3 regions of the Rhizobium sp. TBD182 genome follow, and region 3 is predicted to be linked to each of the others. Evidence: predicted binding sites of a transcription regulator. Region 3 holds the regulator's gene; each other region holds the start of a gene.
What was found. Region 3 encodes LexA, which represses DNA repair genes until DNA is damaged. Its sites were predicted from a motif close to TGTTCNNNNTGTGTTCNG; they were not measured.
Positions count from the first base shown of each region.

Region 1: the regulator LexA is predicted to act here: its motif matches at 1,290-1,307, upstream of T18_RS07645 (YifB family Mg chelatase-like AAA ATPase).
Region 2: the regulator LexA is predicted to act here: its motif matches at 1,241-1,258, upstream of dnaE (DNA polymerase III subunit alpha).

Region 1 covers NZ_BDLN01000001.1:1,528,838-1,531,043, reverse strand. Annotated here, with positions in the region: gene T18_RS07655 (cupin domain-containing protein) at 1-10, shown strand, start outside; gene gshB (glutathione synthase) at 255-1,214, shown strand; gene T18_RS07645 (YifB family Mg chelatase-like AAA ATPase) at 1,400-2,206, shown strand, end outside.
Region 2 covers NZ_BDLN01000001.1:603,925-606,130, forward strand. Annotated here, with positions in the region: gene dnaE (DNA polymerase III subunit alpha) at 1-1,028, opposite strand, end outside; gene T18_RS03065 (ABC transporter ATP-binding protein) at 1,511-2,194, opposite strand.
Region 3 covers NZ_BDLN01000001.1:499,323-501,528, reverse strand. Annotated here, with positions in the region: gene T18_RS02585 (glutathione S-transferase family protein) at 1-428, opposite strand, end outside; gene lexA (transcriptional repressor LexA) at 867-1,589, opposite strand; gene T18_RS02575 (VOC family protein) at 1,801-2,206, shown strand, end outside.

The DNA of each region.
Region 1 (2,206 bases), 1.0 Mb from region 3:
GGCGGCCTGAACTAGTAAAACACTCCGTCAGGTGGGGCTCTGCGCAGCGCCACCTGCGGAATTGTGAAGGTTCAATAAAACTCACAAAAAGCACCCCTCGCAGCAGTTGCGTTTGAATGGTCGCTGCCCTACATCTTCAGGGTTTTCTGAAGCATTTCCGGGTCTCTTCCGGTCCTGCGGGGAATCGCGAACAGACGAGGCAATGGGCACGGCGGAACCGCGAAGCGTCCGCATGCTGCAAGAGGAAAATGCGCATGGCGAAGATCAAGAACGTCGCGATCCAGATGGATCATGTCTCCGGCATCAATATCGCCGGCGACTCCACCTTCGCCATGAGCCTTGAGGCGCAGGCACGTGGATACCGGCTGTTTCACTATACCCCCGAACGCCTCTCCATGCGGGATGGCAAGATCTACGCGACCGTCGAACAGATGGAACTGCGCGATATCAAGGGCGACCATTTTTCGCTCTCGGAGCCGGAGCGGGTCGATCTCTCGACCATGGATGTCATTCATCTGCGACAGGATCCGCCATTCGACATGGCCTACATCACATCGACCCATTTACTCGAGCGCATTCATCCCAAAACGCTTGTTGTCAACGATCCCGCCTGGGTCCGCAACTCGCCGGAAAAGATTTTCGTCACCGAATTCGCCGATCTGATGCCGAAGACGCTGATCACCAAGGATGTCTCTGAAATCGCCCGCTTCCGCAATGAAATGGGCGATATCATCCTCAAGCCGCTTTATGGCAATGGTGGTGCAGGCGTCTTCCATTCCGCGCGGGACGACCGCAATTTCTCATCGCTGCTGGAAATGTTCGGCCAGATGTTCCGCGAACCCTATATCGCCCAGGAATACTTGCCGGATGTTCGCAAGGGCGACAAGCGTATCCTTCTGGTGGATGGCGAGCCCGTGGGCGCGATCAACCGCGTGCCGGCGGAAAATGATGCCCGCTCCAACATGCATGCCGGCGGCCGCCCGGAGCCAACGGAACTCACCGCGCGTGAGAGGGAAATCTGCCGCCGCATCGGCCCCGCCCTGCGCGAGCGCGGTTTCCTGTTCGTTGGCATCGATGTGATCGGCGATTACCTCACGGAAATCAACGTCACCTCACCGACAGGCATTCGTGAAGTGCAGAAATTCGGCGGTGCCGATGTGGCAAGCCTGTTGTGGGATGCGATCGAGAAAAAGCGCGAAGCACAGGATTTCTGAGGCAATTTCCTCGCCACCTGCGTTTGTTCCGCGTGCACAACTCTATACAACTGAAATACACCGTTCGCGCGAAATTGTTCGCTTAATGTTCTTGTTTTATTCTTTGCTCTGTGGCAGGTTACTTGAGAGTGGCCGCCATCGGGGCATAATGCTTTGATGTTGTGGCCGGTTTGCGGGGGCAGGCCATGGTGGCACGGGTCAATACGGTTGCATTTCAGGGAATTGAGGGTGTGCCGGTCGAGGTGCAGGTGATGGTCGCACCCGGAAAAGTCGGCATCCAGATCGTCGGCCTGCCGGACAAGGCGGTGGCGGAAAGCCGGGAGCGTGTGCAGGCCGCGCTCCACGCCTCCGGTCTGGCGCTGCCGGCAAAAAAAGTCACGGTCAATCTGGCGCCTGCGGATTTGCCCAAGGAAGGATCGCATTTCGATCTTCCGATCGCTTTGGGTCTCATGGCCGCTTTGGGAGCGATACCGGCGGAAGCGCTCGGGCGATATGTGGTTCTCGGCGAACTCAATCTCGATGGCACCATCGGCACGGTTTCGGGCGCTCTGCCCGCGGCCATCGGTGCCAATGCGCTCGGGAAGGGTTTGATTTGCCCGGCTGATAGCGGGCCGGAAGCAGCCTGGGCCGGGGCTGGCATCGATATTCTCGCCCCACGCAGCCTTATTGCGCTTGCCAACCATTTTCGCGGCACCCAGCTTCTCTCCCGCCCGATGCCCGCCATCCGTGCTAATCCGGTCAATTTGCCGGATCTGGCCGATATCAAGGGGCAGGAGACGGCCCGGCGCGCGTTGGAGGTGGCAGCTGCCGGTGGCCATAATCTGCTGATGGTTGGCCCGCCCGGCTCCGGTAAATCCATGCTCGCTGCGCGCTTGCCCTCAATTCTGCCGCCTCTCGAGGCTGCGGAATTGCTGGAAGTGTCCATGGTCCATTCCATCGCCGGCCAATTGTCCGGCGGCAAGCTGTCGGACCGCAGACCGTTTCGCACGCCA
Region 2 (2,206 bases), 100 kb from region 3:
CCAGGTGCCATGCCGAGGGCCGCAAGGCGAAGATCAAGACCTTCGACGGCCTGACGGCGAAGCTCTTCGGCCTCTGCCCGTTGCGCCGCTTCGGGATCGTCGCTGGCACCGGTGAAGCGCGGCAGGATCGGCCCACGCTTCTTCAGCACATACGAGCAACGCATTGCGATTTCGACGGTGTTTTCCAGTGCCTCCGGAAGGTCGGCAAACAGCTCCGCCATCTCCTCACGGCTTTTCATATAATGGTCGGGGGTCAGGCGGAACCGGCTGTCATCCGAAACGATGGCGTTATGCGCCACCGCCATCAATGCATCATGCGCCTCATAATCGGCCCTCGAAGGGAAGAAGGCCTCGTTGGTGGCGACCAGCGGAATATCATGTTCATAGGCAAGCCCGATCATACGCCGCTCATGGGCGCGGTCGAAACCGGACTGACGCTGCAACTCGATATAAAGCTTATCACCGAAGAGTGATTTCAGCGCCAGCAGGCGTTCTCTCGCCTGCGCCGTATGCCCTTCCTTCAGAGCCATATCCACCGGACCACCGGAGGCACCCGTCAGCACAATCAGCCCGGCATTGGAGGCTTCCTCCAGCCATGCACGGGTAATATGCACGGACTGGCCACCGCTTTCGCCTTCCAGATAGGCGCGGCTGATAAGGTCCACCAGCCGCTCGTACCCTCCGGCATCAGCCGCGAGCAGCACGATGGCTGGAAGCTTGGCAAGGTGGCTGTTGTGGTTGCGGCGATCATCCACCGCATCCTGCATGTCGATCGACACCTGACAGCCGATAATAGGCTGCAAGCCCTCGTCACGCGCCTTCTCGGAAAACTCCAGCGCGACGAAAAGATTGTTGGTGTCGGTAATGGCTATGGCCGGCTGGCCGTCTGCAACGGCCTTGGACATGATTTTCTTGAGGGGTAAAGCCCCCTCAAGCAGGGAGTAAGCGGAGTGAACCCGCAGATGGACGAAACCGGGTGTTTTCAGCGTTTCGCCAGAGGTCTCTCCACGCGTAACCGTCTCGCCCATATCGTCATCCTGTCATTCTGAATCGAGGGGGCGATTTTCCGATTTTCGGCCTTCAAAGTCCACCGCCTTTCGGCGTCTATACAGGCTTCTGCGCCGGTGTGCCCTTCACAGGGCAGTGAGGATCACCGAAAAGCTGGCGACGAACACAGCGATGGAGGCGAAAGCGGCAACGTCACGGATGAAATCAGTCATTGGTCTCTCCTTACTCGTTATGTTCTAACTTTGTTCTCATTTTGTTCGATTGTCAACAGGCTTTTACCAATATTCCCCTTGCTAACGCGGCAGAATCGGCTGCGGTTCCACCTTCGTGAATGGCAAGCCACTGACTCCAAAGCAAAAAACCCGGAGGCAAAAACACCTCCGGGTTCGTGAAAATTCAATTGTGGAAGGACGAGTGGCCTTGCGGGAAACCTGACCGTAGACAGACTCAGCCGCAGAAAAGATCGCAAAGGCGGCGTTATGGTCGCCTTACTGCATCACGATCAGAAGTCTACGATCTTGCCGTCTGCAAGCGTCACGCGGCGGTCCATGCGGTTGGCAAGCTCGTGATTATGGGTGGCGATCAGTGCGGCAAGGCCGGACTGGCGCACCAGCGCCTCCAGCGCGTCGAACACGTAATGCGCGGTCTCGGGATCGAGATTGCCGGTCGGCTCGTCGGCGAGAAGCAGGAGCGGTGCGTTGGCAACGGCACGCGCAATCGCCACACGTTGCTGTTCACCGCCGGAAAGCTCAGCCGGGCGATGTTCGCCGCGATGGCCGACGCGCATGTAATCGAGCAGCGCGCTCGCACGCTTGCGGGCCTCGCCCTGCGTCAAACCGGCGATGAGCTGCGGCATCATCACATTCTCCACCGCCGTGAACTCCGGCAGCAGATGATGGAACTGGTAGACGAAACCGATGTCGCTGCGGCGGATCGCCGTGCGCTTTTCATCCGGCAGACCATTGCACGGCGCGTCATTGATGAAAACCTCGCCAGCATCCGGATGTTCGAGAAGCCCAGCGAGATGCAACAGCGTGGATTTGCCGGTGCCCGAGGGGGCAACAAGCGCCACCATCTCACCACTCTTCAACTCGAAATCGGCCTTGCGCAGAATGGAGAGCGACGTCTCGCCCTGACCATAGGTCCTCTCGACGCCGGTAAGCCGCAGCACTGATTTTTTTGCCATATTGTGAAGCGG
Region 3 (2,206 bases):
CCGAATTTTGTGAGACCCTCGCTCCACAACGCATCGATCCGCTTTACATCGGCCTTAAGCCCGGCATCGCCGCTCCTGGGTTTGACCCGAATGCCCACCGACATGGGATAGAGATTGCGAAGCGAGGAAAAGCCGGCATGCATCTCACTTGCGGCCGAACGCGACCAGGCCCTCGCATGCTTGTCGCTTGCCCAGACACCCTGGTGTCTTTCGGCAAGATATTCGACGATCGAAAGCGTTTCCCAAACCGTCATACCCTCGTCGACCAGGCAGGGCACCTTGCCCGTCGGCGAAAAGGAGGAGAAGGATACGCCTTCGCCGAACGGAATGAGCTTTTCATCAAAGGCGATACCGAGCGTGCGCATCAATACCCACGGCCGCAGCGACCATGAAGAATAGTTCTTGTTGGCTATATAAAGATCGTACATGGCGTATCTCCCGGATATGACGCGTATTTCTACACCTGCCAAGCGTTCACGGAATATCGAAAATTATCCATGGCTCCCATAAACGCCGTTGATGAATGGTGATGTGGGGCCGCTGAGAGCGCGCCTTCGATAAGTCACCCTTTGGTGACGACTAAAACTGACTGCGCAACACGACAGAACAACGTCGCTAAAAAACAGCGGATGGGATCGCTTCGACAATTACAGCGAGCAGCCCATTCGCCACCACGCCTGTAGCGAAACCGAAGCATCTTTATGGAGCAGGAACTCAGTTTAGAAAGGGCAACGCGCATAGGCTGGATGGCGCATATCCTCGTGCACCCGCAAAAGCCCGCCACGTTTGGAAAAAGCCAAACCCAATATAGGCGCCATCTTCACGATGACGCCTATTATAACGTGAATACGTTCGGTTCGATAAGATCAATGGTAGCGGCGGATCAGCCCCACCAGCTTGCCCTGAATTTTAACCCGGTCGGGCCCGAAGATACGGGTCTCATAGGCTGGGTTTGCCGCCTCGAGCGCAATGGAGGCACCCTTGCGGCGGAAGCGCTTCAGCGTGGCTTCCTCGTCATCCACCAGAGCCACAACGATATCCCCGGGATTGGCGGTGTTGCCGTTGCGGATGATGACTGTGTCGCCGTCGAAAATGCCGGCCTCGATCATCGAATCACCCTTGACCTCAAGAGCGTAATGTTCGCCCGTGCCAAGCATGTCTACTGGCACGGCCACATCATGGGTGTTGTTCTGGATGGCGGAAATCGGTACGCCCGCAGCGATGCGGCCCATGACCGGCACGGTGACAGCGCCGCCCAGATCATTGGCCGGCGTCTTGGGGGCAGGGGCCGGTTCCGGCGTTTTGGGCTTGCCAAGGCTGCCTTCGATAACGCTTGGCGAAAAGCCGCGCTGCGGCCTTGCACCCGGCGTATAAGCCTCGGGCAGCTTGATGACTTCCAGCGCCCGAGCTCTATTCGGTAGCCGACGAATGAATCCTCGCTCTTCGAGAGCGGTTATCAGGCGGTGGATGCCGGATTTCGAAGCAAGATCGAGTGCGTCCTTCATTTCATCGAAGGAGGGCGGCACGCCGGACTCTTTCATTCGTTCATGAATGAAGAGAAGCAATTCCTGCTGTTTGCGCGTGAGCATGAGGAAAACACCCTTTAGAATCGTAGTGGAAGTCGCGAAACAAATACAGAACGAACACTATATGTTCCATATGTGTTCTGCAATCCCCTAAAATTTCGTGAAGGTGCCATCTGTTGCTGTGATGATTTGCCTCATAGCACGCAATTGTGCTTTTGTGCGGTCGAAACCGTCCCGGCATGCTCCGGGCGGAAGGCCAGCAGGATACATTTTCATGACGAAACCCTATAGCGTTGACCATCTCGTTTTGCCCGTGGAAGTCATAGGCGTCGCCGTGAAGCGCCTCGTCAGTCTTGGCTTTACGGTTGCGCCGGAGGCTCTGCATCCTTTCGGCACCCAAAATGCCTGCGTATTTTTCGCCGATGGCACCTATCTGGAGCCGCTCGCAATTACTGATCCGGCTAAATATAATGCGTCAATAGAGAGGGGTGATGTTTTCACTGGCAGGGATGTGGCCTTCCGGCAACGGGACGGGCAGGAGGGTTTTTCGGCTCTTGTCGCCAGGACTGAAGACGCCTTGGTTGACCATGAGCGGTTTCGGGCAGCCGGCCTTTCGGCGGGCGATGTTTTCGAGTTTTCGCGGCCTGTTCGGATGCCGGATGGCTCGCAAGGCGAGGCGG